Regions from separate parts of the Bacillus shivajii genome, predicted to be linked through region 1. Evidence: riboswitches for the same ligand, from Rfam matches in the RefSeq annotation. Region 1 holds a riboswitch; each other region holds the start of a gene.
The links. Region 1 has a riboswitch for cyclic di-GMP ahead of LGQ02_RS16580 (response regulator transcription factor). Riboswitches for the same ligand answer to the same signal wherever they lie in the genome.

Region 2: another riboswitch for cyclic di-GMP. It lies ahead of LGQ02_RS20635 (DUF192 domain-containing protein); the one in region 1 lies ahead of LGQ02_RS16580 (response regulator transcription factor).
Region 3: another riboswitch for cyclic di-GMP. It lies ahead of LGQ02_RS14565 (sensor domain-containing protein); the one in region 1 lies ahead of LGQ02_RS16580 (response regulator transcription factor).

The regions. Positions count from the first base shown of each region.
Region 1 is NZ_CP084703.1:3,430,268-3,440,499, forward strand. It holds gene LGQ02_RS16555 (glucose-1-phosphate adenylyltransferase) at 1-7, shown strand, start outside; gene glgD (glucose-1-phosphate adenylyltransferase subunit GlgD) at 49-1,155, shown strand; gene glgA (glycogen synthase GlgA) at 1,607-3,043, shown strand; gene LGQ02_RS16570 (glycogen/starch/alpha-glucan phosphorylase) at 3,076-5,475, shown strand; gene LGQ02_RS16575 (alpha/beta fold hydrolase) at 5,656-6,444, opposite strand; gene LGQ02_RS16580 (response regulator transcription factor) at 6,620-7,327, opposite strand; cyclic di-GMP riboswitch class I at 7,369-7,455, opposite strand; cyclic di-GMP riboswitch class I at 7,690-7,773, opposite strand; gene LGQ02_RS16585 (glycine betaine uptake BCCT transporter) at 8,084-9,610, opposite strand; gene LGQ02_RS16590 (glycine betaine ABC transporter substrate-binding protein) at 9,934-10,232, opposite strand, start outside.
Region 2 is NZ_CP084703.1:4,304,969-4,315,200, forward strand. It holds gene cpaB (Flp pilus assembly protein CpaB) at 1-219, opposite strand, end outside; gene LGQ02_RS20600 (pilus assembly protein TadG-related protein) at 229-1,149, opposite strand; gene LGQ02_RS20605 (TadE/TadG family type IV pilus assembly protein) at 1,160-1,543, opposite strand; gene LGQ02_RS20610 (A24 family peptidase) at 1,543-2,058, opposite strand; gene LGQ02_RS20615 (Flp family type IVb pilin) at 2,091-2,273, opposite strand; gene LGQ02_RS20620 (Flp family type IVb pilin) at 2,306-2,488, opposite strand; gene LGQ02_RS20625 (Flp family type IVb pilin) at 2,521-2,703, opposite strand; gene LGQ02_RS20630 (Flp family type IVb pilin) at 2,736-2,918, opposite strand; gene LGQ02_RS20635 (DUF192 domain-containing protein) at 2,941-3,285, opposite strand; cyclic di-GMP riboswitch class I at 3,444-3,530, opposite strand; gene LGQ02_RS20640 (DUF421 domain-containing protein) at 3,973-4,698, shown strand; gene LGQ02_RS20645 (class I SAM-dependent rRNA methyltransferase) at 5,491-6,699, shown strand; gene aceA (isocitrate lyase) at 6,747-8,033, opposite strand; gene LGQ02_RS20655 (hypothetical protein) at 8,104-8,400, opposite strand; gene LGQ02_RS20660 (malate synthase G) at 8,420-10,232, opposite strand, start outside.
Region 3 is NZ_CP084703.1:2,985,846-2,996,077, forward strand. It holds gene LGQ02_RS14550 (ATP-binding protein) at 1-530, shown strand, start outside; gene LGQ02_RS14555 (thioredoxin family protein) at 612-1,088, opposite strand; gene LGQ02_RS14560 (disulfide oxidoreductase) at 1,093-1,527, opposite strand; gene LGQ02_RS14565 (sensor domain-containing protein) at 1,720-3,531, opposite strand; cyclic di-GMP riboswitch class II at 3,675-3,758, opposite strand; gene LGQ02_RS14570 (thioredoxin family protein) at 4,004-4,231, shown strand; gene LGQ02_RS14575 (KTSC domain-containing protein) at 4,399-4,617, shown strand; gene ald (alanine dehydrogenase) at 4,856-5,977, shown strand; gene LGQ02_RS14585 (methyl-accepting chemotaxis protein) at 6,035-7,597, opposite strand; gene LGQ02_RS14590 (putative bifunctional diguanylate cyclase/phosphodiesterase) at 7,609-8,973, opposite strand; gene LGQ02_RS14595 (HAD family hydrolase) at 8,991-9,812, opposite strand.

The sequences.
Region 1 (10,232 bases):
TAAATAAATGGTTTAACGACCTGACTTGTACATGGGGGGAACATATAGATGCAATCAATGATGGGATTAATTAATCTTGAGCACGAACGTGATTATTTAAATGAATTAACATATTTTCGTTGTGGAGCCGCCGTACCTTTTGCTGGAAGATACAGACTCATCGATTTCACATTATCCAATATGGTAAAGTCCGACATTCATGAAGTCGCGATTTTTACTCGTAGTAAGTACCGTTCATTAATGGATCACCTCGGTACAGGAGCTGATTGGGAACTTGACCGCCGTCATGGTGGACTATTTATCCTCCCTCCTGACTGGAACGATCCTACTGATATTTCAAAAGGAGACCTACGCTATTTTCATAATAACCGAGATTACTTTGAACGAAGCAAATCAGATTATGTGCTAGTAAGCGGTAGTCAATTTATTTCAAATAGTGATTACAAAGAAGCATTCAATCTTCATTTAGAGCGAGAGGCTGATGTAACGTTTATTACAACGACAGTTGAAGATTCCCAGCCTGAACATAGCTCCATATTACGAGTAGAAAAAAATGAGAATGATTGGGTAACGAACGTAACAAATGATGCTACGAACCCCCTCCTCTTTACGGGGGTCTATATTATTAATAAAAAACGGTTAATGGAAATTGTCGATGATTGTATTGCTTATCACAAGGATCATATTTTCTTAAACGGAATTATTGATAACTTGCATCACTTAAAGATCCAAACGTTCGAACATAAAGGGTATTCGGCTTTCATTAATTCCATTAATAGCTTCTATCGTCAAAATATGAATTTATTACATGCTGACAATTACCGCGAACTATTTTACAAAAGGCCGTTTATTCGTACAAAAATTAGTAATGAACCACCAGCGAAATATCTTGAGCATGCAGGTGTTAAATCATCGTTACTCGCAAACGGATGTGAAGTTGAAGGGCAAGTTGAAAATAGCCTTCTATTTCGAGGCGTTAAAGTAAAAGAAGGAGCCAAAATTAAAAATTCAATTATTATGCAGCGCTGTACAATCGAAGCTGATGTGCATCTAGAAAATGTCATCATCGATAAAGATGTTCGCATTACAAAAGGTCAAAGGTTAATGGGGTGTAAAGAACAACCTTATGTCGTCGCCAAACGAAAAGTGATGTAGCCTTTCCGTCCACTCAGAAAAGAAGACATCATCAATGCAAACGAAGTAAGTATGAACTGATATCGCACTTGTTACTAGTATTGAAAACAAAGCAACAAACACAACTTCGTCGATCCACTGAGAGCTGTGCCGACGCATCCAGCTACGTAGCAAAAGCTAGTAGAGGAAGAAGCAACATATGCTTCCAAACTAATATTTAGTTTTTCATAAATGTTTTTTAAAGCTTAGTATTGATAAAACATATTATTGTACGCTTGTTGATTTGTGAGGAGCGAAGGTGGCGACTCCTGCGGGAAAGGCACGAGCTGAAGATCCACTTTGTAAAGATAATGCATATTCTTTACAAAGTTAGCTGAAGCCGTGCCCGCGGAAAGCGTCCACCGAAAGCGGATCACAAAATCAACAAAACATAAAATTTATTTTTATAATAGAAGAAAGGAGAAGAGATCAGATGAAAAATATACTATTTGTTGCTTCTGAATGCACTCCCTTTGTAAAAACAGGAGGATTAGCTGATGTAATTGGATCTCTTCCTCATGCATTAGCAAACGAAGAGAAACTCAACGTTCGAGTCATCCTCCCAATGTATGATGAAATTGCAGAAGAATGGAAGGAAAAATTAAGCTACGTCACTTCATTTTCAGTTGAAGTTGGCTGGAGAAAACAAGACGCCGATCTTTTCCAAATCGAACATAACGGAATCGTCTATTACTTTATTTCGAATTCTTTTTACTTTACTCGCAAAGGGATTTATGGATATTACGATGATGGTGAACGGTTCGTATTTTTCAATCAAGCCGTCATCGCATCTTTAAAATTTTTAGACTTCACACCTGATATCCTTCATGCCCACGACTGGCAAGCTGGATTATCAGTCGCACTCGCTAAAATTTATCAACCTGTTGAACATATGAAAACCGTTTTCACAATCCATAACATGAAGTATCAAGGTGTCATGCCTGTTGAGATGTTTGATGAGTTTTTCAACTTAAACCGTGAGCACCTTGGTGGCATGGAATGGAACGGAATGATTAATTGTTTAAAGTGCGGGATTTTCCATGCAGATAAAGTGACGACAGTAAGCCCGACATATGCCGAAGAATTAAAGCACCCTTATTTTAGTGAAGGGCTCCACTCGGTCTTAAATGACCGCTCTAGTGACTTTCTCGGTATTATTAATGGAGTGGATACGAATGAATACCACCCATTGAAAGATCCACACATTGACGTGAATTACCGACATTCACGCGCAAAGAAAAAACAAAATAAAACGGACCTTCAAAACCAATTAGGATTACCGGTTTCTGAAGACATCCCCCTATACGTCATGATAACAAGGCTCGTTGAACAAAAAGGACTTCACCTTATTCAACATATTTTAGAAGAATTTTTACAAGAGGATATTCAGTTTGTTGTTTTAGGTACAGGTGAAACAGAGTTTGAAAGTTATTTTTCATATATTGCTACAAAGTATCCAGATAAAGCCGTTACTCAGCTAACTTTTGATGAGGCTTTTTCACGGAAACTTTATGCTAGCGCTGATTTTTTCGTGATGCCGTCGTTGTTTGAACCATGTGGTCTTTCACAGCTAATTGCTCTTCAATATAAAACTGCGCCGATTGTCCGTGAGACAGGTGGCCTAAAAGATACTGTAGAACCTTACAATGAAGCAACAGGGAAAGGAAATGGTTTTAGCTTTACAAACTATAATGCCCATGATTTATTAGCAGTGCTTCGTTATTCTTTGTTCGTTTACCATACTCCTGAACATTGGAAACAACTTTCAAAGAATATCAATAAAAGTAAGTTTGGTTGGCAAAAGTCAGCTAGTGATTATAAAGACCTTTACGAAAAGGTTTTTGAACAACAAGGAGTGGTACAGTCGTGACAACAAAAACTGTGGATCATTTCACTGAACAAATGGCCGCCAAAACGAACGTCCTTTTTGGCAAAAAACTAAAAGATGCTACGAATAAAGATTTATATTATGCAATCGCATCGATTGTAAATGATGAAGTGCATCCACAGTGGGGAGAGACAAACCATACGTATGAAAAGAAAAAAGTAAAACAAGTGTTTTATTTATCAATGGAGTTTTTAGTTGGGCGTTTATTAGAAAACAATTTATTAAATTGTGGACTGCTTGATGATGCCAACGGTGCATTAAAAAAAATAGGTAAAGACCCTGAAAAAGTTTATGCAAATGAACCAGATGCCGGTTTAGGAAATGGCGGATTAGGACGGTTAGCTGCTTGTTTTCTCGATTCTTTAGCATCTCTTAAATATCCAGGTCACGGATGCGGGATTCGTTACCGGTACGGGTTGTTTGAGCAACGAATCATTCACGGTCATCAAATCGAGCTCCCTGATTATTGGCTCCAAGAAGAATACCCATGGGAAACACGAAAAGGAGAAGAAAGCGTAAAAATTCATTTCCGCGGCTCTGTACATATGCACCGAAAAATTGATGGGTCACTTGAATTTCACTATAAGAATACGGACCAAGTCAATGCCGTTCCATACGACATTCCTGTTGTCGGCTACAATAACCAAGTTGTCAATACATTGCGTCTATGGAGTGCAGAGTCGATTACAAGAGATACGGATTATTTAACGAGCAAAAGTTCAAAATATTACCACCATCTTGACCATAAACATTCGATCGAACAAATTTCAGGTTTTTTATACCCAGATGATTCAAGTTATGAAGGTAAAGAGCTAAGGTTAAAACAACAGTACTTTCTCGTTTCAGCTAGTATCCAGAACATTTTAAGACATTTCAAACGACAAATCGGTGCACCACTCAGTGACTTACCAGAGTATATTGCCATTCAAATTAATGATACGCACCCAAGTCTTGCAATCCCTGAGTTCATGCGTATCTTAATGGATGACGAAAACCTTGGTTGGGATCAGGCCTGGGAGATCACTCGTCATACAATTGCTTATACGAATCATACAACGTTAAGTGAAGCGTTAGAGAAATGGCCAAAAACGATGGTTCAAGAGTTACTACCGCGCATTTACATGATTATTGATGAAATAAATGAACGTTTTTGCCGAGGCTTATGGTTTGACCACCCTGAATTACGCGACGTCATTCCTGAGCTTGCCATTATTGCTGATGAACAAGTCCATATGGCACGTCTTGCTATTGTCGGAAGCTTTAGTGTCAACGGAGTTGCGAAGATCCACACAGACATACTAAAGAAAAAAGAAATGAAACACTTTTATCAGCTATTTCCAGATCGTTTTAACAATAAAACGAACGGAGTAACTCACCGTCGTTGGCTCCTTCAAGTAAACCCTCGCTTATCAACAGTGATTAGTGAAGTCATTGGCCCAAATTGGATTTGTCGACCGAGCCAATTAATTAGCCTCCTTCGTTACTCGAAAGATGCCAGTTTTTTAGAAAAGGTCGACAAAGTAAAGCTTGAAAACAAACGGTCGTTAGCGTCATTAATTTATGACCGGACTGGGATAAAAATTGATGAACATTCCATTTTTGATGTGCAAATTAAACGGTTGCACGAGTATAAACGTCAACTGTTAAATATTTTTCACGTCATTTACCTTTATAATGAATTAAAAGATAACCCGAACTTAGATCTTACACCGAGAACGTTTATCTTTGGGGCGAAAGCAGCACCGAGCTACCATTTAGCAAAAGAAGTGATTAAGCTCATTCATACCGTTGCATCAATTGTTAATCACGATCCTGATATTCGCGGAAAACTGAAGGTCGTCTTTTTAGAAAACTACAATGTAAGCCTTGCAGAAAAAATCATTCCTGCTACAGATATTAGTGAACAAATCTCCACAGCGAGTAAAGAAGCATCAGGTACAGGGAATATGAAAATGATGATGAATGGTGCGTTAACTGTAGGTACGATGGATGGTGCAAACATTGAAATTCGTGACTTAGTTGGCGATCAACATATTTTTATGTTCGGTCTTAAGGCTGATGAAGTATTAAATTACTATGAACACGGAGGATATACAGCGCGAGACATATATAACACAGACGATCGCGTGCGGCGTATTTTAGATCAATTAAATGAAGGTGTTTTTGGCTCACAGGAGATCGAGTTCAAAGATATTTATTACAACATTTTATATCACAACGACCCTTATTTTGTTTTAAAAGATTTCGACCCTTATATAGAAACTCACGAACTCGTCGAGCAAGCATATCGCGACCGCTCAACATGGATGAACATGAGCGTCACAAACATCGCTTACTCTGGTAAATTCTCTAGTGACAGAACGATTCAAGAATATGCATCAGAGATTTGGAAAATAAATAAAACACATCCATAAACCAAAAATCCCCAGGTGCCAGGCACCAGGGATTTTTTTTGTTTTAGAGGTGCTGTTAGTCCGTTATTATGGCCTCATTAGTAACATTTATTTTTAGTTTTGCTGCTTTCATTTTTACCTAATAAACAAACGAGCATGGATGTTATTCTCCAATGCTCGTTTTTCGTTTTCTCCATTAATTTAAACCGCTTCTGTTTTGTGATAAGTAGATATAAATTTAATCGTTTCATCATTAAATTGCCTTGGTTGATCGATGTTACAGACATGGCCTGAATCTTCAATTCTTTTTAACAATAACCCTTCTTTTTCTTCAACCAGCTTTTCTACTGCTGGCAAAAACAAATAATCTTCTTCTCCCATAATAAACATGGTTGGAATACCATTAAAATTTGTTTGTAATCGTTCTAGTAGAGGGTTCATTGCCTTTAGTAGGGCGAACCAACGAATAAACTCTTTTTGACACATTTTCTTCGCTTGATCTACAAATGCACTCCTCGACTCAATATGGTTACTCTTTGGCATAATAATCCATGCAAGAAAGCGATAAAGCCACATATACGGAATAATATATTTCGTTAAATTACCGAGAGCCATTAAAAACTTTGTCCTAACATTTAGTTGAATGACTGCACCACCTAAAATCATTGATTCAATACGGTCCGTATGTTTTTGTGCCATTGTCTGAATAATGATCGTTCCAAGAGAAATGCCAACTAGATGGGTTGACTTAATATGTAGATGGTCAAGGACATTTACAACCTCATCTGCAATATCTTCTAGTGAATCACCTTTTTGCCAAGGGATACCATTCGATTTACCATGCCCTCGTAAATCTATTAATAATACATTAAAGTGTTTCTTAAAATCTTTTACTTGTTTATGCCAAGTCGTTGAATCTCCGCCTGCCCCATGTATAAATGTTACCCATGGTCTACTGGCATTTGCTATGTATACTCGGTGGTGTAACATAAATAATATACCTCGCTTCTTTACTTGAAAATCTTTGATGTACGTTAGCATTATACCAAAAATCAGACTTTTTTTGTTGCTAGATGTACCAACTAGATAAAAACTTATCGACAAACTCCTTATTTTTAAATTCCCAAACTATGAAAAAGAGGTGACATGAGTCACCCCTTCCTTTTTATCTTTCAGCATCTACCCAACCATTCTTTATTGCTTTAACCATTGCATCTGTACGATCATTTGCGTCCATTTTCTTTAAAATCCTACTTATAACGGTTGTAACAGTAGAGTGAGCAAAAAATAATTTTTCTGCAATTTTACTATTGTTATAGCCATCTAAAATCAAATCAAGAACAGCACATTCTCTTTCTGTTAATACTAGAGATATTTTTTCTTTATTTAATTTAAGGGTTTTAATCGGCTTTAACCTCATCTTTTTATTTTCTATTTCTAATGTGAGATTAATATGTGTTTCTGGTTCCAGAAATGCTTGCTTTTCTATTAGGGATTTGATCACGATCTCATAATGATTCTCTAAGTATGGTAATGAAACGATTCCATTTATAGGTAATGATAAGAAATTAAAAATTTGTTTTCCAATTGGCTCTTTACTCACTAACAATATCGTAGAATGTTCTGCTTTAAAAGAATGAAGCTTTTCTTGTAAGTGGTAAAATGATTCTGGTGTAAGCTTTTCAACTAATAGTACAACCCACGAATGGCCTTCTTTCATTATTGAAGGGTGGTCTGTTTGGACTTTTTTCATATACATTGCTTTTAATTGATTAGATATGTCATCTTTTACATTTTCAGGAAAGTCATTATTTGAATCTATATATATGATTTTTGCACTTTGTGTTTCGATTCTTTCTTTCACTTCAAGCATGATAGATCCTCCCAAGTTTTTTTTATGGTTTGTCATTGTCAAACGGCAACTGGCTGACTTAGCTTTGTTATGCCTTAGTCCCTTTAGTTTTGCGTCACTACGTTTCCATAGGTTTGCCTTTTTCGTTTCACCTCGTTTCTGTAAAAGGATCATCATGTACGAGAAATGTTTTTACCATCATCTCTTCTTCTTCACCTTTTTTTCTAATGCGTATTCATTGAGGCAACTTAAAGGTATTTATTGATTACGCTATTAATAAATCTTAGCAAAGAGCTGAAGTCAGGTGCTGTACACGGTCTTTTTATATAAATAAAAAAAGCTGCTTACATATACATAATGGGCAGCTTGAATAAATGAAACATTTATGCAGCTGGCTGGCGTATCTTTTAGATTTAGCCCCTTTAGCTTTGCGTCCTGCTTTTTCAAACAGTTTGCCCTTACTATTTATTTTTTCGACATAATTTGATTTATTTTAACAATCTCTGCACATTGTACTTTACCATAAAATATTACCTAAAATCAATAGCCAGGCTAGTTATTTCTTCCTATACAGTATTATTGTTTTTTCCTACAAACTTTAAATATAGACAAAACTAGGATTTTAAACGCATAACAAAATACCCCCAAATATTACCAGGTGCCAGGCACGTGGTAATATTATGGAAATGTCCTATGCTTTATAGTCAAAATTGAGGATTAACGGACATAAAAAAACTGCCACATTTGTGCGTACACATTTGTGACAGTCTTTGGATATTAACTCGCTTTTTTCATCTTTTGTTTTCCGTCTTTGTTGCTTTGTCCGAGCTCTTTTAATTCTTTGTTCAGTGCTTTTACTAAACCGTAACACATCACAAGCACAATAAAGGACAATGGTAATGCACTGACGATAATCGCCGTTTGTAAGCCTGCCAATCCACCTGAGTACATTAAAACAGATGTTGATGCAACTAAAATTAATCCCCACGTAATTTTCACTCGATTTGGAGGATTTAACTTTCCACCTGTCGTCAGCATTCCTAACACGAATGTTGCAGAATCTGCTGATGTAACAAAGAACGTTGTAATTAACGCCACGGTTAAAACAGATAAAAGAGCTGTTAATGGTAAGTTTTGATAAACAAAGAATAACGCCGTTTCCAGACCTTGTCCTGATACATCAAGTCCTTGGAATAACTCTAAATAAATCCCTGTTCCACCAAACACCGTAAACCATAAACCACATACAACCGTTGGAACTAATAATACTGCAACCGTAAATTCACGAATTGTACGTCCTTTTGAAACTCGTGCAATGAACATCCCGACAAATGGTGTCCATGAAATCCACCATGCCCAATAAAAGATCGTCCATCCTTGTGTCCATGCTAACTCATCTGCATCGAACGGTGACAAACGAAGTCCCATAAACGCAACGTTTTGTACATAGCTTCCTAAACCTGTCGTAAACATATTTAATAAAAATAACGTCGGTCCTAGGAAAAGCACTGCAAATAACAACAATGTAGCAATTGTCATGTTGGCATTACTTAAATACTTAATCCCTTTAGAAATACCGGTACTTGCTGAGACAATGAAAAGTACTGTAATGATCGCCATAATGATCATTTGAACACCAAAATTATTTGGAATTCCTACTAAGTATTCTAACCCTGCATTAATTTGTTGAGAACCTAATCCAAGAGAAGCTGCCACTCCGAATAACGTAGCAAATACCGCAACAACATCAATTGTTTTCCCAACAGGACCTTTCACCTTCTCACCAAGTACTGGTTGAAGTGTCGAACTCATTAATCCTGGAGCATCTTTTCTAAACTTTTGATAAGCAAGAGCTAATGCAACAATCGCATAAATTGCCCATGCATGTAATCCCCAATGAAGCCATGTGTACTGCATCCCAAGGGTCGCAGCTTCTTCTGTACTTCCATCACCTGTTGGTGGTACAGCAAAGTGTGAGATTGGCTCAGACACACCATAGAATAAAAGTCCAATTCCCATCCCTGCTGAAAACAACATCGCAAACCATGTTGGACGGTTATAATCTGGCTTTGAGTCAGGCTTTCCAAGCTTTATTTTTCCATATTTACTAAAGATCATAAAGATCGCAAATGCTAAAAAGAACGTTGCAACTAATTGGTAGAACCAACCGAATGATTCAAGAACAAACCCTTGAGCGACACCCATCACAGAAGCTAACTGCTGTGGAATGATCACTCCTATTAATACAAACAACACGGCTATACCGACAGAAACTTTTAAAATTGACCGATCACTTTGATCCAAAACGTAAAACACTCCTCTAGTTTTTTTCAAGCATCGCAACTTGCGATCGCCTTATTAAAAAATCCTTTTTAATTAAACCATAATTCCGTATAAACCGAAAAAACTGTACAGAATGATTTTCAGAAGAATTCTATCATTTATTTAAGTGAGAACGACTCACCAACTTCATTTATACAAATCCATTCATATAAGATCATTTACACGACTTTTCTAAACGTAACTACAATTCCTCTTCCTGTTATCTGTGAAATTTGTTAAAAAAAGTCTATCAATGATTTATTATGTAGAAAAGCCGTGCCTCAAAGACACGGCTTTTTCTATCTTTAATTTCCTAGCATTTCATCAACTTGGTCACGATTGTCTTCGATCCATTGTTTCGCTGATTCTTCAAATGGAACGTCATCTTCTTCATACTTTAGCATCATCTCTTCAAGATCTGCTACTTCAATACTCCAGTTAGATAAAATTTCATAAGCTCTCGTATACTCATCTTCAATTCCGTTATAAGAAATAACATAAACGTCATCTGACTTAAAGATCTCTTTTTCATCTTCTAAAAACTTAAGGTCAAACTTCGCAAACATCGAGTGTGGTCTCCATCCCGTAAAAATAACCGGTTCTT
Region 2 (10,232 bases), 870 kb from region 1:
AGCTGCTGGGTGCACTTGATCTTCCGGCACTTCACGTATTTCAATCATTTCTCTCGTAATGGTTTGGTTTAATTCAATCGTTTCAGTTGCAGCGACAACTTCTACTTTTTGAACCTCTACCTCTTCAGTTTTTGTACCCTCTTGCAAGTTTAAGAAAAAAAGAAGAGTGGTTATCACTCCCATGACAGCTGCCAAAAGGAATATTGTTCTTGATCTCATGTTTTTCACCTACTCTGTTAATCTAACAACAAATGCTCCACGTTCTTTAGCAAGTTCGCTTTCGAAGCCTGTTCCTGTTCGTTCAATAAACACGCCACGAACGACCGTATCATTACGTGACATCGGTTCTGAAATATAGAAATAAGCAAAGCCCGTTACCTTTACTTGCTTGAGCTGATTTTGGTCATGGTTATAAGGCTTATAAACCGGCACTAATAAAATACGTCTGCAGTCTCGTTGATTCATATCACTGCATGAGTTAACAAGCTCATTTACAGCCTCTCTCGTCGGGCCAGCAATATTTCCTGTTTGTGTATTTAAAACATCACCGACAGATATTGCCTCTTGATAGCCATATAATAAGTTATCCTTATACGTCCGTGCACCTGGTCCCTCAAGCGCGAGAACCCCAAAATTACCAGTGTCAACTTCTGTTTCGTCAACTCTTAATTTATACTCAACGCCATATTCTAATTCAACCGATTCTTCTATTCCTAAAGGTGCAGCACCGACTGCATTTCCCATTACTCCTACTCTCGCTATAGCTGATGCCTGTACGTTTACCTCTTCCACACCAAATAATGATGCAAACGTTAATGGAACTGGTTTTTCAAGTCGAATGGAAAGACGGTCTCCCATGGCTACATGAAGATCATAAAAAGAGTCTGTTTCACCATGTGAACGAAGAATGTCATCAACGACAGACTTCGCCTTTTTATCATTAGGAGCCATTAATTCTTGAGCACCAGAAAGGACTGCAGCATTGGCAGTCTTTTGTAAGTGAGTTTGTTGCATATAAAGCATCCCCCCATCAATGACAAGACCTGTTATACCGACAAGGCCGGTAAATACCATTGATGCGAGGACCAGTGCATGACCATCTTCTTTTTTATATAAGAATTTTTTTAAAAATCCCATTAATAATTGCATGTTATATCCCTCATTCAACCCGAATTGTCGATTCAGCCTTTAAGTGAATGGGCTCTGAAAACAAAATGTTCACAAAAGGGGTAAACGGTTCAACTGGATATTGCAAAGTTACCGTCACATAATCTCCTGACCTACGAAGTTCTTGTGACGGTGAAACGCTCACTGTTAATTGAGAGCTGTTGCCTGCATGATAATTGTTTTTAGCAAATTGAATAATATCTGCATCTGCTCTACCGAATCCCCCTAATCTGACGGTCTCTTGTGCTGTAAAGTGCAAAGTGCTATACGAATAAAGCATACGGCCAATATCGAATATTCCGACAATCAGAATAAGCAAAATCGGGACAATTAGAGCCATTTCAACAAGTGATTGCCCTTTTTCGTTACGAAGCATTATAGCATCACCCCATCAGACAAAAATGCTACAAACGCACCAGCAACAATTGCCACACCATAAGGATATGTCTTCTTCATCGCTTCTTGATCAATAAAGGAAAATTTCATTCCATATTTCATGCCACACAACGAGTAAAAAGCTGACTTCAATCTTCCTAATAACCCTTTTCTAAATAGAAGTACGCCAAGCGCAATCAAGCCACCAAAAACAGCCATATATATTGCTGTAGTAAAAACAAATGCCGCTCCTTTTACTGCACCGATCACTGCTAATAGCTTGACATCTCCAGCTCCCATGCCGCCCATCAAATATGGAATGAGTAGGATCAAGAGTCCAACCAAAAATCCAAGTAGACTGCTTAACAATCCTTCCCATCCAAAGAATAAAGCATTTAGGAGGAAAGCCGCAACAAGTGCTGGATAAAGGACTTTATTATAAATTTTTCTGCTTTTAATATCGGTAATAATACAAATGATAAGAACAACCACTAATAAACTGTTTAATAAAGTCATTCACACTCTCCTCCATTTTCTATCTTTTATGATTAAACTCCGCTTGTGTCTCCGCCAATTCTTTCTGTTACATCTTTGAAAATATCCATGATTGTGTTTCCGAAAATCCCTAAGATTGCTACGACTCCTACTGCAATAACTCCTAATACTAACGCGTACTCGGCCATTCCTTGTCCTTCTTCTTCTAAAAATAATCCTTTAATAAACTTTTTCATGTTTTACACGCTCCGCTCTTTTTATTTTTTTATTAAACTCCGCTTGTGTCTCCGCCGATTCTTTCTGTTACGTCTTTGAAGATATCCATGATTGTGTTTCCGAAAATTCCTAAGATCGCTACGACTCCTACTGCAATAACTCCTAATACTAACGCGTATTCCGCCATTCCTTGGCCTTCTTCTTCTAAAAATAATCCTTTAATGAACTTTTTCATGTTTTACACGCTCCGCTCTTTTTATTTTTTGATTAAACTCCGCTTGTGTCTCCGCCGATTCTTTCTGTTACGTCTTTGAAGATATCCATGATTGTGTTTCCGAAAATTCCTAAGATCGCTACGACTCCTACTGCAATAACTCCTAATACTAACGCGTATTCCGCCATTCCTTGCCCTTCTTCTTCTAAAAATAATCCTTTAATGAACTTTTTCATGTTTTACACGCTCCGCTCTTTTTATTTTTTGATTAAACTCCGCTTGTGTCTCCACCGATTCTTTCTGTTACGTCTTTGAAGATATCCATGATTGTGTTTCCGAAAATTCCTAAGATCGCTACGACTCCTACTGCAATAACTCCTAATACTAACGCGTACTCGGCCATTCCTTGTCCTTCTTCTTCTAAAAATAATCCTTTAATAAACTTTTTCATGTTCACACGCTCCTCATATTTTTTATTCATTTATAGATAACACGTCTCCAACTTTCGTTTGCGAGTGAGATACAGTACCAACAGGAAGTTCTACCACTGACCTTGCATATTTATAATGCTTTCCTGCTTTATTAGGCTGTAAGTTCTCATTTATAGCGACAACTTTATTTCCTTCACCTAAATAAATGACATCAATGGCGTAGTTCATAAAAAACGTATGAACGGATCGACAGGGTTTTAAATGGATTGCTTTTCCTGAGCCAAGCTCTTTTGTAAACATTAATCCTTTCAAGCGTTTCAAAAAACTGTAGGCTTGTTTTACATCACTTGCGAGCACATTTTCATTGCTCAGGTTTACAACCTTCACTTTCTTCACCTCCAAAATGAAAATACCCCACCTTTACCGAAAGGTGGGGTATCTGTCATGCAGTTGTACATTCATATAGAATAGGATAGAAATAGATCAAAAACGAACTATTCCCATCATCTTACTCCATATTAAATATACAAAACTGCCCCAAATCTTTCGGTAGCTGGCTGGCATTGCGCTTTCGCACAGAAGCCCCTAAAGCTTTGCGTCACTAGTTTTCACTAGTTTTGCCTTTATCGAGATCGAGAATGGTTATTCACGTATCAGATCTCTTAAACTCATCATAATGGACTAGACAAAAAATAAATATCCATCTGAAGGTCTATCTTTCGACATTTTCATTGTATCTCGATAAACCCCAATCTCCTTTTTGTAGTATAAACGGACTACCAAAACCCAAATTAATGTAAAATAAATGAGTAAAAGTTTAATCCTTCATAAATTTTCCCATAACCGTATGCTATCAAGCCTATTTCATTTAGCTTATTTATGAAGTAATTTTCTGAATATTATTTCTCCAGTGCTAGATAGTTTTCGACAATACTGTTATATGGACTTTTCCACTCCTTATTGCATTAAATAATAGTTCTGATAAATTATTTTAGAAATTGAATCCATTCATTCATAATTGTTGCTAATTGTAGAAAGCTAGAAAAAAGTGGAACATAAAGGGGAATGGAAAACATGCTTCAAACATTATCGGACTCTGCCGTTGTTTTAGGACGAGTCGTCACGATCTTTCCATTATTATTGGCTTTTGCACTTTTTATGGGGAAAAGAGCCATTGGTGAAATACCCGTATTCGATTTTCTCGTTATTATTACAATTGCAAATGTTGTTGGTGCAGACATTGCCGACCCAGAAATTCAACACATCCCTACAGCATTTGCGATTGTAACAACTGCCTTGCTTCAACGACTCGTTGCAAAATTAAAATTATCCAACCGGAAAATAGGTAGATTACTTACATTTGAACCAACCATTATTGTCTATAATGGAAAGATTTTAAGAGAAAACCTAAGAAAGAATCGTTATTCGATTGATAATTTATTACAAATGCTTCGAGAAAAGAATGTATTTGATGTTAATGATGTACATCTAGCGGTCCTAGAAGCAAGTGGTGGTTTAAGTGTATTAAAAAAAGGGGATAAAGAAACCGTCACGAGAGAAGACTTGCAAATCAAGAATAAAAAAATGGATATTGCTTACCCGGTCATTGTGGAAGGAAACATTTATTCGTCCGTACTTAAAGATTTGTCACTTACTGAATCGTGGTTGTTTGAACAGTTGCATGCCCGTGGAATACGAGACCTACAAAAAATCTTTTATGCATCCATTAATTATGAACATGACCTACACATTTCGTTAAAAGACGAAAATCCAAACCAAGCCCCAATTATATATCATTAATTCACCCAAATAATTCCAGTTGCCAGGCACATGGAATTATTTGGGTGTTCATTAGAGCGCTAAATTTGTGATGAAATATATCATTTCTGACTATCACTAAAAGACTTTTATTAATTCGTCTTTTATATGCAACTTCATCTTCTTTTAACTCTTCACCAAAAATTTTCACTGATCCTCTATAATTTTGGATTAGCTCAGCATAATCTTTACTGTCATACTTTCCCCTGCTCGATTCAGCCCAATATAACCAAAAATTTCCCTTCCTCTACTTCAAGGTCTATATCATTTAAGATCATTTTACTTCCAAAACGTTTTGTTAACCCTTTTATCGAAATAATAGGATTTTTATGATGTTCGATTATAACCACCCCCTTTTCCCATCCATATTTTAACATAATTGAATTAATTTCATAACTCAAAATATTATGCGAAATTCCGTATGATGAGTGTGAACTTCACTTCAGAGGGACGCTTTCCCGAGGGCTTGTCTTCAGCTAACTTAGGCTCAACAATCTTCGCCTAAGTGGATCTTCAGCTCCTTGCTCTTGCGGTTACTCGTCGCTGATCCTCCGAGAGTCGCCGTCTTTTGTTACGTTCACTTCCAAATAAAACGTACATTTAATGAAATATTTATAATATCATTCGTTTCACTGCGCAAAAAATGAAATGATGGAAATTGATTCAATTAAGTGAAGTGGAACGTATTAACTGCTCAAAAATCTAGTCTCGTTTGTTTTATCAGCCATTTCGTGAAAGAATATGGATAAGCTTTAAGAAAAGGATGAATGGAATATGAATGAAATTCGAATAAAAATTAAACAACGACATGCAAATAAATATAAGTCAGGTTACCCGTTACTTTTCAAGGAAGCAATAACAAACCTTGATTCGCTGAAAAGTGAAGGCTCCTTACTTTACTTTGAGGATGAAAAAGGTTCGTTTCTCGGCCGCGGTTATTACGGAAGACAAAATAAGGGGTACGGCTGGGTACTTACACAAAAGCCAAATGAGAAGATTGACCAAATGTTTTTTGAAAAAAAACTAGCTAAAGCTCTCGCAAAACGCGCTTCCTTTTATGAAGATCCTAACACGACTGCTTTTCGCTTGTTCAACGGAGAAGGAGATGGAATTGGTGGACTGACAATTGATTACTTCGATGGTTATCTCCTTTTCAACTGGTATAGTGAAGGAATGTATACATTTAAAGATACGATCATCGAAGCTATACATTCAGTAAGTGATTTTAAAGGAATTTATGAAAAAAAGCGCTTCAAAACAGGTGGAAAATATATTGACGACGATGACTTTGTTACGGGGGAGCGAGGTGAATTCCCGCTCGTCGTGAAAGAAAACGGTGTAAACTTTGCCGTCTATTTAAATGAAGGTGCGATGGTTGGCGTATTTCTCGACCAAAGAGAAGTAAGGCAATCGATTCGTGATAAATACGCGAACGGAAAACGTGTTTTGAACACTTTCTCCTATACAGGAGCTTTTTCAGTTTTCGCAGCGATCGGTGGTGCTGAAAAAACAACGAGTGTCGATCTTGCTAATCGAAGCTATGAAAAAACGATCGAACAGTTTAGTATGAACAGCCTTGATTATGAAGCACATGACATCATCGTCCAAGACGTTTTTGACTATTATAACTATGCGGTAAAAAAGGGGCTTTCTTTCGACTTAGTCATTCTTGACCCGCCGAGCTTTGCCCGCTCAAAGAAACGAACATTCAGTGCCGAAAAAGATTATAAGCACCTTTTAAAACAAACGATTGATATTACAGAAAAAGGTGGCGTTATTGTTGCATCAACCAACGCTGCCAAAGTACCAATGAAAAAATTCAAAGCATTTATTGATGAAGCTTTTAATGAAAAAGGTCAGAAATATAGTATTCTAGAGGAACATTCTCTCCCAAGCGACTTTCAAGTTGTCCCTCAATTCCCCGAGGGCAGTTACTTAAAAGTGTTGTTTATTCGTACCGGGGACTTGTCGAAAAATCGATAATTTTAAAAAGGCTAAGGTGGCGAACCTTAGCCTTTTTAAGTTTGCACTTATTTTACACCCTCAAACTGCTCTTCTTCTGTTGAATTTTTTAAAGCTAATGTTGAAGATGCTCCTCCTGTAATGGCTTGAGATACTTCATCAAAGTATCCTGTTCCAACTTCTCTCTGGTGTCTTGTCGCTGTGTACCCCGCTTCTTCTGATGCGAATTCAGCTTGTTGGAGCTCTGAATATGCTGCCATTCCCCGCTCTTTATAATCGTATGCAAGTTCAAACATACTATGATTCAATGCATGGAAACCTGCTAATGTGACAAACTGCAATTTATACCCCATTTCCCCTAACTCTTTTTGGAACTGCTCAATCGTCGTATCATCAAGCTTCTTCTTCCAATTAAAAGAAGGTGAACAGTTATAAGCTAATAGTTTTCCAGGGTACTTTTCATGGATCGCATTAGCAAACCTGCGTGCTTCATCTAAATCCGGTTCACTCGTCTCACACCAAATGAGATCCGCATAAGGTGCATAAGCAAGCCCTCGAGCAATTGCTTGATCAAGCCCTGCCTTTGTACGATAAAAACCTTCAGCTGTTCTCTCACCAGTTAAAAATTCATGATCATAAGGATCAACATCACTTGTAATTAAGTTTGCTGCATTTGCATCTGTTCGAGCGATAATTACGGTGGACACTTCCATTACATCGGCAGCTAATCGTGCTGCTATTAAATTTTTGACTGCTGTTTGAGTAGGTAATAGCACTTTCCCTCCTAAGTGGCCACATTTCTTTTCTGATGACAATTGATCCTCTAAATGAACACCGGCTGCACCAGCTTCAATCATAGCTTTTGTTAATTCAAACACATTTAACTGTCCACCAAACCCTGCTTCCATGTCAGCAACAATTGGCGCAAACCAATACGTATCTCCTTCACCTTCCGCTTGTTGAATTTGGTCTGCTCGTTGAAATGTTTGATTAATTCTTCTTACAACTTGGGGTACACTGTTTGCCGGATATAAACTTTGGTCAGGATACATCTGGCCAGCTAAGTTCGCATCCGCTGCTACTTGCCAACCACTTAAATAAATGGCCTTTAATCCCGCTTTCACTTGTTGCATGGCTTGATTGCCGGTTAATGCTCCTAAAGCTGCGACATAGTCATCATCTTGCATTAAATTCCAAAGCCTTTCTGCCCCCATTTTTGCTAACGTTTGTTCAATAACAATTGATCCTCTTAATTTAACAACTTCATCTGCTTGATATGGTCTTTTCACACCATCCCACCTGTCATTCTCCCAAGATTGTTCAACTTCTCTCGCTTGCTCTTTTCTTGTTAACATAAAACACCCTCCTTGTTAAAATACAATTCATATATTTTTTATTTGTTGTATAACAGAATCGCCAAAAAAATTAATCAAGAAATGCACAGCATTCTAGTACAGCTTTCTCATCGTCATGGTCCAAACCACACGATCTACAAACATAACCTAACTCTTTTTCTTCTGGCAGACGAAAAACAACGACATTATTTGCTTCCTTCTTATTTGTTTGAAATCCTCCATATCCATCAGTACTCAATTGGAAAATTTGATTACCAAATACGAACATCGTCTCATTGAAATCTTCAACAGATTTCCCGAAATGAAGTTGTTGTTCCACCCAGCGATCAATCATTTTTTCAGCACTTCTCATTTGCTTTAATTCCATCGATTTCATCCTTTCATTTTTATTGATAAACTTGCTTCCCTAATGATTCCTTATATTCTTTCCTTTTTCGATGAAGAATCGGTTCAGTGTAACCATTCGGTTGGTTTTCGCCCTCAAGAACTAACTGTAAAGCGGCATGAAAAGCAACAGATTTATCGTAGTCATCTGACATTGGCGTATAGGCAGGATCTTCCGCATTTTGCTCATCAACAACACACGCCATCTTTTTCATTGTTTCAATGACTTCATCCACTGTACAAATACCGTGATAAAGCCAATTTGACATATGTTGACTCGATATTCGAAGTGTGGCCCTATCTTCCATAAGTCCGACGTGATGAATATCAGGTACCTTCGAACAACCAACACCGTGTTCAACCCAACGAACAACATAACCTAGAATACTTTGTGCATTATTTTCTAGCTCTTCTTGAATCTCTATCTTTGACCAGTTAACTTTATGTTGTATAGGGACGCGCAATAGATTTCCTGTTAAGTTTGTAAATCCTTTCCTCAAGTTTTCTTGAATCGAATCTACTTTTATTTTGTGATAATGCAGTGCGTGCAGTGTTGCTGCAGTCGGCGACGGCACCCAAGACGTATTCCCTCCTGCAATTAAATGTTCCTCTTTCTGTTCAACCATCGCTTGCATTTCATCTGGCATTGGCCACATGCCTTTTCCAATTTGTCCTTGTTTATCTAAACGAACTGATAATCCGACTTGTACGTTAGATTTCTCATATGCATGAAGCCATGTCGCTTTTTTCATATCCTTTTTACGAATCATCGGACCTGCGTAAAACGAGCTATGAATTTCATCTCCCGTGCGATCTAAAAAACCTGTATTAATAAAGAAAATCCTGTCTTGCACTTCACGAATACATTGTTTTAAGTTAAGGGATGTTCGTCGTTCTTCATCCATCACCCCGATTTTCAATGTGTGTCGCTGTACCTGTAATAAATCCTCAACTTTATTAAATAACTTGTTAGCAAACGCGACCTCTTCTGAGCCGTGCATTTTCGGCTTAACGATGTAGACAGAACCTTGTCTTGAGTTTTTGTAAAGACTGTTTCCTGTCAAATCGTGCATTGCAATGACACCAGTGACAATAGTATCGATGATTCCTTCTGGTACAGGAGATCCATTTTCATCTAAAACCATTTCTGTCTTCATTAAATGCCCAACATTTCTTACAAGCATTAAGGAGCGCCCCGGTAAAGTAAGAAGATCCCCTTCCTTTGAAATAAATTCTTTATTATCGTTTAACGTTCTTGTGATTTTTTCCTTGCCTTTATGCAATGAAGCAGACAACGTCCCTTTCATAAGCCCTAGCAAATTTCGATACACATGCACTTTATCTTCCGTATCTACCGCCGCAACAGAGTCTTCAAAGTCCATAATAGTCGTTAATGCTGCTTCAACAACAACGTCCTTTACCCCAGCACCATCAGCTGCTCCTACTGGATTGTGGCGATCAATTTGAATCTCAATGTGTAAGCCGTGGTTACTAAACAAAATGTTGGTTGGCTCTACCATTATTCCTCGATAACCTTTGAATTGTTGTCGGTCGCGTAAAACATCTTTTCTACCATTTCGTAACATCACTTTTAAGTCTTCGCCTTCAATGACATATTTCAATACGTGCTTATGACTAGAAGATTTTAAAGGCACAAATTCATCTAAATATTCTTTCGCCTTTGTTACAACCTTTTCTCCACGAATCGGATTATATTTATCAGAAGTGCGAATTGCACCATCATCTTCATCTATGACATCTGTTCCATAAAGAGCATCATATAAGCTCCCCCACCTAGCATTTGCTGCATTGAGT
Region 3 (10,232 bases), 440 kb from region 1:
CAATTATAAGCGATTACTTATCTTTAGCCAAACCGAAAGATAAAGTCTATGAACCTGTTTCAGTGTATTATGTAATGGATAAAGTAAGACACACGATTCAAGCATACGCCCTAATGAATAATGTTTCTGTTTACCGTGATGTACCACCGCATTTAAAGGTAAAAGCTGACGAAAGAGAACTGACTCAAGTCCTTTTAAACTTAGCGAAAAATGGCATTGAAGCTATGGAAAATGGCGGAAGTCTCATTCTCTCAGCCACGCAAAAGCGTTCACGTGTTATTTTACGAGTAAAAGATACCGGTTGTGGAATGACCAATGATCAGTTAAAACAACTTGGTACGGCATATTACTCGACAAAAGAAAAAGGAACTGGATTAGGTCTAATGATCACTTACAACATTATCCACTCTTGGGGTGGGCAAGTTTCAGTACAAAGTAAGGTCAATGAAGGAACTGAATTTATGATCGAACTGCCGATTGCCCATGAGCAAAAAACGCTCACAAAACAAACTCCATCTCAAAGTTTATAAGGAAAAAGATACTCTTTTCAATTCAATAACGAGGAGGTTGAAAACACCGACTCATACCTCCTCTATTATATTCACTTTTTATTATTCACCGCTCAAGACGACTTGTTCATAAAAATGCCCATAAGTTGTTTCATTATGAACTCCTGATATTTCAGCAAATTGTTCACCATTTTTATAGTGAATGACAACTGGTGTCCCCTCAATTCCATAATCATGCCACCCTTGCTCAAATTCAAGTAAGTTATATAACTTTAAGTCTACCCCCATGTCTTCAGCTAACGGAATTAATACAGGTGAAACTTGATTACAATATTGGCATGTTGGGCTATAAAAGTATACCGTTACATCTTCCCCTGCGGTAAGCTTCTCATCAAGTTCTTCTGGTAAAATAATATTAGAATACATTGGATCATCAAGTTGTTCAATCGTTTCGGCATGAAGACGTTCCTTTCCAAAAGGGTTATCCACTGTCAATTGTTTATTTTGATAAGATGTAATAAATGCTAACGCACCGAAAATCAAAATAATAACACTGGCGAAAATAATAATTTTTTTCATAACGTTACTCCTTTGTGGTTTTTATAATCCATACCATAATAAGAGAAATACTAATAAAGGCCATAAATGCTAAAAAAGGTATTGTAATAAATCCTAGCCAGTTAATATATTGATGTGTGCATGGTATGATCCCACACGCTCCTGAATTTTCTCCTATAACCGGTATTTTTTGCTGCAAATAGTGGTATAAAGAAAATCCAGCACCTAACAAGCTTAATGGCAGTGTATAAACCGCTTGCTTAGCATCCTTCCTTATAACTGCTATTGCCAATGTAATCGCTAAAGGGTACATAAAAATTCGTTGAACCCAGCAAAGCTCACATGGGATATAATGACGAACCTCTGAGAAATAAAGTGATCCAATCGTGCCTATAAAAGCGATCGCCCATGAAATAAACATCAAGTTTTCTATTTTCTGTTTTTGATTCTTCTCTTCCATACTTCCCCTCTTTTCCGTACCACTAAAATCTTACATACGTCATAAATAAATTGAAAAGAACCCCTTTAAATGCATCTAAAAGATTGTTTAGTACACAACAATCTATTAACATGCTATTGAAGGGGCCTTTGACGTAAGCTATATAAACTATAATAAAAACTGAATGAAAAATCCATTATTTATATGCTCGTTTTATGAAAAGATCATGACTGGTGTTGTTTTTAAAATAAAATTTGTCACTTCATCTGCTGGTAACGGTTTACTATATAAAAACCCTTGCATTTCGTCACAGTGTTTTTCATTTAAAAACTTTACCATATCAGCAGTTTCAACACCTTCAGCAATTACTCGTAAGTTCATATTATGAGCTAATTGGATGATTGAGGTGACAATAGCCTGATCATTCGTATTTTCTATGACTTCTCGAATAAATGATTGGTCAATTTTCAAAGTATCAATAGGGAAACGTCGTAAATAACCTAGAGATGAGTAGCCTGTCCCAAAATCATCGATCGAAATTTTAATACCTAACTCCTTTAAGCGTTTTAATGTTTTAAAACACTCTTCTCGATTATATAGTAAGTCATTTTCCGTAATTTCAAGGTCAAGTTGTTCTGGTGGTAGACCTGTATTGTCTAAAACTCGCTTAACATTACCTACAAAGTCTGGTCTTTGAAATTGAATAGGTGAGATATTAATACCCATCCGTAAAACAATCCCTTTATCATACCACTCTTTCCCTTGCTTACATGCTTGCTCTAATACCCAATTCCCAATGGGTACTATAAGTCCTGTCTCTTCTGCAAGTGGAATAAATGAGCTCGGAGGAATGTTTCCTAACTCATCATCCCTCCACCTTATCAGTGCTTCAACACCGATTACTTTTTTTTCCTTCATATCAATTTGAGGTTGGTAATATAATTGAAAATCCATTGTTTCAGCTGCTAACCTTAAACGTTTTTCGGTCTCAAGCTTTTCAACATATTTCGTTTTGATCGAAGGAGTGTACCATTGGTAATGGTCTTTCCCTCTTTCTTTAGCATGGTGCATTGCTAGCTCCGCTTGATACACAATCGAATCAAAAGATTCCCCATGATAAGGAAAATCTGAAATGCCAATACTCGCTGTTATAAAAAATTCATTACCATTGATAATAAATGGCGTTTGAAAACATTGTAAAATTTCTTCTGCTACTTGATGAATTTCGTTGTTAGAACTAGGTTCATTTAACAATATTGAAAATTCATCACCGCCGTAACGATAAACGGTTACATTTGTATTTTCAACACTTTTTAATGAATTTGCAATCTTTTTTAACAGCTGGTCTCCAGTGAAATGTCCGAGCGTGTCATTATAAAATTTAAAACGATCCAAATCAATGAAAAAAACAGCAAATGAACGGCTTGTGTCTACTTTTGCACTTTGAATTTCGCCGATAATATCTTGCTCGAATTTTTCGCGGTTAGGAAGATTCGTTAGTTTATCATAAATAACCAATTCTTCAATGGTTTGTTCAGCTTGTTTTAGTTTGGTTACATCACGATGAATAATGATATACCCACTACTTTCTTTATCATAAGAAAATATGGGCATGGAATACCTTTCAAGGGTGACACTTTCCCCACTTTCTACTTCCAATACACAATCTGAAACAGCTTCACTTCCTCCATGAAAAAAGCCGTTTTCATTTTCACTGTGGTCAAAGAGAGGTTGAACATAATCGACATATTTCTCTCCTATAAGCTCTGTTGTTTTATAACCTAATAAAGAAGCAAATTCTTCACTTATGTACGTAATGTCACCATCTTTTGTAACGATAATAAGAAATGAAGTCTTTTCTAACGCAAACTTTAGCTTATGAACAAGCTCACGATAGGGACGCCCTTCCTCCTCTTCCTTCTTACTATCATCTTCTTGCTGCTGAAACCACACATTTTTAAACCACATTGGTAAATCATTATGTTGATATGGTTTCGTAGTAATGTTCGTCTCTTTGTTCTTCATATTTTCCCTCCTTGGATGAAAAACATTATGCACGGTCGTTCTAGGGGGAGAAACTGTGAATACCTTCGATAACACAGCTTCCAAATAAACCTTTAGAGCATATGAATCAAAGTTTTTATCCCTATAAAAACACAAAAACCGACCTTCAATAAGGTCGGTTGCACTACTAGCTCCAGCATGTCAAAGTGCCCAAATGAAGACATGGTTTCATCGCTTCCTCTTTTATTTTTCGATTTCTTGTAAATATATCTATTACTATTCTATTTTTTTGGAGATAAATAATCAAGAATTTTGGTAAATATTTTTATAAATTGTTTTAATATAGTGAAAATTGTTACCCCTTCCCCATTTTTCATGTTTTGATTTTAGACAAAAAGTTTTCACAGCGTTGTCATATAACAAGCGTTTTTTCTGATTTTTCCATTCTATAATAATAGTGAGACGTACTTTTTAAGAAAGCGAGGTGAGGCGGTTGAATATTAAGCTGTACATTACGCGAAATATAATAGGTAAAGTTGTCGAAAAAAGGTTATTGGAAGTGCTTAATGATATCGGAATTCATGTAAACCTTGACGTTTATTATGAGGATGCCTCTCCAACTCAAGGGATCATTTTCACCCCAACATTGTTAGTAAATGGACAAGTGATGAGTACCGGAAAAGTACTATCAAAAGATGAACTAACACAAATTTTTATGTAGCTTGTTTCTTTTGCCTCCACTTAGGGTATTCTAATAGATAAAACGTGGCTTTCACTACTCTGGAAAAAACGAAAGAAATCAACACCATTGGAATTAAAGCCTTAATCAACTCTCATATAACGAATGATAGTACACAAAAACCTCAAGCTGTTAAAGGAGGAACAAAAATGGAATTTGTCGACTTAAATTACGGAAACCTTAAGTCTGTAGCATATGATGAAATAATGAGGGAATTGCATGTACGATTTAAAGACGGCGATTACATGATATATTATGAAGTGTTTAAGCCTGATTATGTTGGGTTATTGTCTAGTGAAGATCATACTGATTTTTTTCAGGAAAGAATCCAACCAAGGTACCCATGTAAAATGATTAATGACCGTTAGAACAGGTGCAAATAGACAAATTCATAAAATGAAAACTTGCTAATAAATAATAAAGACTTCCGTTTAACTTATCACGCAATTGCTTATGATAAGTAAATGTGAAGTCTTTTTCTTTCACGTGAAGCTCGAGACGACAAAATGAATAAAAAAAATAGTGGTACAACATATACGAGTTCGATAAAATAGAATTGGATAGATTTCCCTTATTTACAAGGACTACATACAAGGAGGGTTATTAATGAGAATTGGAGTACCTAGAGAAGTGAAGAACAATGAAAACCGAGTTGCACTTACTCCAGCGGGGGTCTTATCATTATCTCAAGCAGGACACGATGTGTTTGTTGAAACAAACGCCGGAATTGGAAGCGGTTTCACAAATGAAGATTATACGAATGCTGGAGCTGTTATTTTAGATACAGCTAAGGAAGTTTGGGACCAAGCCGAAATGGTGATGAAAGTTAAAGAGCCATTACCTTCTGAATATGACCACTTCCGTGAAGGCTTAATTTTATTTACGTATTTACACTTAGCTGCTGTACCAGAATTAGCTAAAGCACTAACGGAGAAGAAAGTAACAGCGATAGCTTATGAAACGGTTGAAGTAAATCGTACACTACCCTTACTAACTCCAATGAGTGAAGTTGCTGGAAGAATGGCGGCCCAAATTGGGGCTCAATTTTTAGAGAAGCCTAAAGGTGGAAGTGGTGTTCTTCTTTCTGGTGTTCCAGGTGTTAAACGTGGAAAAGTAACTGTTATTGGTGGCGGTGTTGTTGGAACGAATGCAGCGAAAATTGCTATGGGACTTGGAGCCGATGTAACAATTATTGACTTGAGTCCTGAACGCCTACGTCAGCTAGATGATATTTTCGGTACAGAAATCAATACGCTCATGAGTAACCCGTTAAACATTGCAAATGCTGTAAAAGAATCTGATCTAGTCATTGGTGCAGTTTTAATTCCTGGAGCAAAAGCCCCGAAATTAGTTACAGAGGAAATGATTCAACAAATGAAAGACGGTTCTGTCGTAGTAGATGTTGCAATTGACCAAGGTGGTATTATCGAAACTGTTGATAAAATCACGACACATGATGCCCCTACGTATACTAAGCATGGTGTCGTTCATTATGCTGTTGCGAATATGCCTGGTGCCGTTCCTAGAACTTCAACAATTGGTTTAACAAATGTTACAGTACCATACGCACTTCAAATTGCAAACAAAGGGGTTCTACAATCACTGAAGGACAACCCTTCACTTGTTAAAGGAGTCAATACCGCTCAAGGATACGTTACTTATGAAGCAGTGGCTCGCGATTTAGGGTTTGAATATCGTTCAGTAGAAGAAACGTTATTATTACAGTAATCAAAAAAGAGGCTGTCCCAAGTGGACAGCCTTGTCTTTTTAATATCACACTTTTTATTAGTCATTTGTGACTAACTTGTTTAATTTCATTGTTAGTTCTTCAAGCTCATTGAAGCGACTTCTAACAGATTGAATACGTTCGTGCTGTTCCTCTACTGAGGCGAGAATTTCTTCTACGGAAGCACTTGAGCTTTCTGTATGCTCTGTTACAGTCGTTATTTCATCAATTATTTTTTGCGAAGCATCATTGATTTCAAATACTTTTTCTTCAACATGTTTTGCTTGTTGTGCAGATTGTTCTGCTTGGCTATCAATTTGTAAAAACTGATTTGATACAGATTTCGTGCCTTCCAACCCTTGTTTCATCGCTCTTTCACTATCATCTACTTGTTTTTTTACTTTTTCGATCTTTTCATGAATGTGATTAAGAATCGTACTAATTTCATTTGTTGATTGCTGGGACGTTTCAGCTAATTTTCTCACTTCATCAGCAACAACAGCAAAACCTCTTCCTTGTTCTCCAGCTCTTGCGGCTTCAATCGATGCATTTAAAGCTAGTAAGTTTGTTTGTTCAGTAATTTCTCGAATAGACGCCAGAATTGTGCCTATATCTTTACTTTCTGAATACAAATCATCAACAATATCTCTTTGACTCTCGACACCTTCATACATCTGTTCCATCTCTTTGGTGAGGTCTTCTATATGCGTTTGTCCTTCTTGTGTGGCATTGGTAGTCGCTAGTGAACGGTCTTTCATCTCTTTGACATTCTTTTTTACATCACTCATAAACTTACCTGTTTGAACCACTTCTTCGTGCATATCTGAGACACTAACTGCAGATGTTTCAACACCTTTTGCCATTTCTGTGAATGATTGACTAATATCATCTGAAATACGTTCTGTTGATAAAATATGCTCTTTTAATGTGTCACTAAACGAATTAATGACATGTATAGACGTCTTAATTTCTCCTAATAGCTGCTGAAGCTTTTCATTACCATCTTTAACATCTCGATTCTGCTGATCGACCTGTTTTTGCATATTTTCACCTATTCTCGCTTGGGCAATTAAAGCAGATGTAATGATGATAAACATGACATTAAGAGATATTAAAATATCATAACCTGCGTTATAAAACATTTCTGTTTGGTATGTAATAAAGAAATAATTCGAGAGGATAAGCCCTGTTACTGCTGACAACGCGATTGACCGGAAATTATGATAAAGAGTAATAAATGCGATTGCTACATAAATCATCATATAATTTGATAGCTTTGGAGATGTACTAACCATAAAGAAAATAAGGATAGAAAAATTAATGACGACGAGGTATTGTACATAAAAAACGAAGCTTTTAGTATATAAAGTGACCATTGTAATACTACCTACTGCAATAAAACCAAAAACCCCAAAAGTGATAATTCCTTGTGTTGGAACTTGTGCAATGAAATTACTCATTAACCCTAGTAAGTAGGCAAACCATAGTAGCTTCACCATCATTCGGTTCCTACTATTCATTAATTCAAAACGACCTTCCATCAGTTTCTCCCCCCAAAATATCATGAATGACTCTTCATTCATGATAGTTGTATACATATTCTTTTCTCTATGATAAAACATTACCAATTTTCTCACTTTTTAGCAATTGTATTTCTCATTAATTCTACAACTTTTTCATGCGGCATCGGTCCACTTAAATAAAAACCTTGGCCCTTCTCACATCCCCAACTATGCAACGCATCAAATTGAGATTTTGTTTCGATGCCTTCTGCCACAACAGATACACCAATTACTTTCGCTAAATGCAAAATCGATTGAATAATCCCATTTTGAACTTTTTCGCATCCAGTCCACTGAGATAAGAAGCTACGGTCAATCTTCACTTCATCTATTGGCAAATCTTTCAAATAACTTAGCGAACTGTAGCCCGTTCCAAAATCATCAATACTAATTTTCATGCCTTCTTTCCTTGCCTTTGTTAAAATTGAGGAGCCTTCTTCAGCATTGATCGCTAATGATTCTGTCAGTTCCATGACAAAGTGGTTAGGAGTCAGCCCGTTCTTTTTTATAATTGATAATAGTGATTCTAAAAAGTTCGGTGTTATCAGTTGTTTCATACTAAAATTAATTGAAACTGGAAACTGCATCCCGGTGCAAACTTTTAATAGCTCATGATGGTTTTCACATGCTTTATTAACAATCCATTCTCCTAAAGGGTGGATAAGTCCCGATTCTTCTGCTATATCAATGAATTTATCAGGAGATAAAAGGCCCCGTTTCGGATGGTGCCACCTAACAAGAACTTCAAGACCACCCCAGTCTTGCTTCGAAAAATCCCACTGGGGTTGATAAAATAATTCCAGTTCACCTTCTGAAATTCCTTTTCTCAACTGTGATTCCACTTCAAATGAAGTATGAATACCCGTATCGATGAAAGGAGAGTAAAGTTCAAATGATTGCTTCTCATTTCTTTTTGCGATATCAAGCGCAATGTTTGCATTTTTTAACAAACTAGCAAATGACTCTTGTTGTTCTGTAAAGTTTGCTGATCCAAACTTTATCGACAATGAAAAGTCATAGCCTTCCATATAAAATGGCTGCTCTAATAGCCCTTTTATCTGGTGGCAAAACATTTTCACATTGGCTAGTCGAGTAGAATCAGTCATGATTAAGCAAAGAAATTTATCATCACCAAGATGGACCCATTGCCATTCATTGGGAGTATTTGTGATAAGCTTATATAGAACACGCTGTAAAATCGCATCTCCTATATGAAAACCGAAAGTATTATTAATGGCTTGAAAACGAGAAATGGTCATAGAAATCACCGAAGCACAGCTTCTTTCGCTTCGTGATTTTTTCCATTCATTAAATTTATGTTCTAATACCTTATGAGGTGCGTATATAGAAAGGCTATCTCTTAGATCCTTTTGAAGAGATAGCTTTTCTTGATGGTTACGTTTATGTTTTACTGAGCGGTGAATGAACCTCGGCACAAAGACGACCACCTTTTCTATTTCAGTGTTTCAATCCAATCGGTAATTCTGTTTACTTGTGTTAAACGTTCATGTTCTGTTTGATGTGGGTGTTCAGAAATATAAACAGCTTTCATCCCTTTTAACAATGCGGGGGCAATTTCATTGATAAAGTTATCGCCAACTGAAACCATCTCTTCTTTTTCCACATCATATTGTTTTTGCAATTCAGTAAATAAACCGTCTGTTTGTGTAGGTTTTTGTGCGGAAGTAATGATGTGTTCAAAAACATTTTCTAGGTTTAACTCCTTTAAAAGTCTACCAACATCTTCACGGTCACTGTTTGTCATTAGAACAATCGATGCAGATTTCTTTAATTGTATTAAAAATTCCCTTAATCCTAAAATTGGTTCAAGTTTGAATTCATCACTTACCATATATTCTTTCGTTTCGTGATACCTCGGTTGACAATCATCCACACCGTGATGCTTAGCACATGCAAACGGAAGCCACCAACCGTCTCCAATGGCTACAAGGTTTTCAAAATCAAATGTTAGCTGTTCTTTCCCATACATTCTTTCCACTTCATCTACTTTATTCCCTTTCCAATCATGAGCTTCAACAACTGTTAATGTCATCGGGTCAACCGTAACTGCTAAATCTCTATTAACATCATAAGCTTTCCCTATCTTTACAGGATGTTTACCATCTTTCATGTTTTCGTAATCAGACCAAAATTGACCATGCTTTTCTTTAGGAACATCATTTAATAAACGGTTTGCATAAAAATCAAAGTGATCAGTTCCTTCGTATAAGGTGCCATCTAAGTCAAAAATGTATAAATTCCCTTGCAAAATCATTCACTTCCTTTAAGTATTTTAGTTACCTAAGCAATCATCTAATAAATATCACTACTTAAAGTAAGCGTAATATAAAGCTAACATCCCTTCAAGTAGAAGTTCTCTACGTAAATAAATAAAAAAACATTCGACATAAAACTAATTCCACAATTTTTCTCAATCAATTAGATAAGCGTACTATGTCAAATACTTTTTTTAGATTTTTGTTTATACCAAATAAACCCGTCTTAATAATTGGTGATAATTGGTAATAAGAAAGCGACTGACAAAGAACCCTATGAAAGTTAACCACTACTTCTCAAGTCTGAAGTCGTTATCCTCGTGTTCAATACTGTAGGGATGCATTCTGGCATAAGTACAATCTTTTGATTTCATTAACGTACAATTCGCATTTACAGGACGAGGTGGATATTGCTTAAC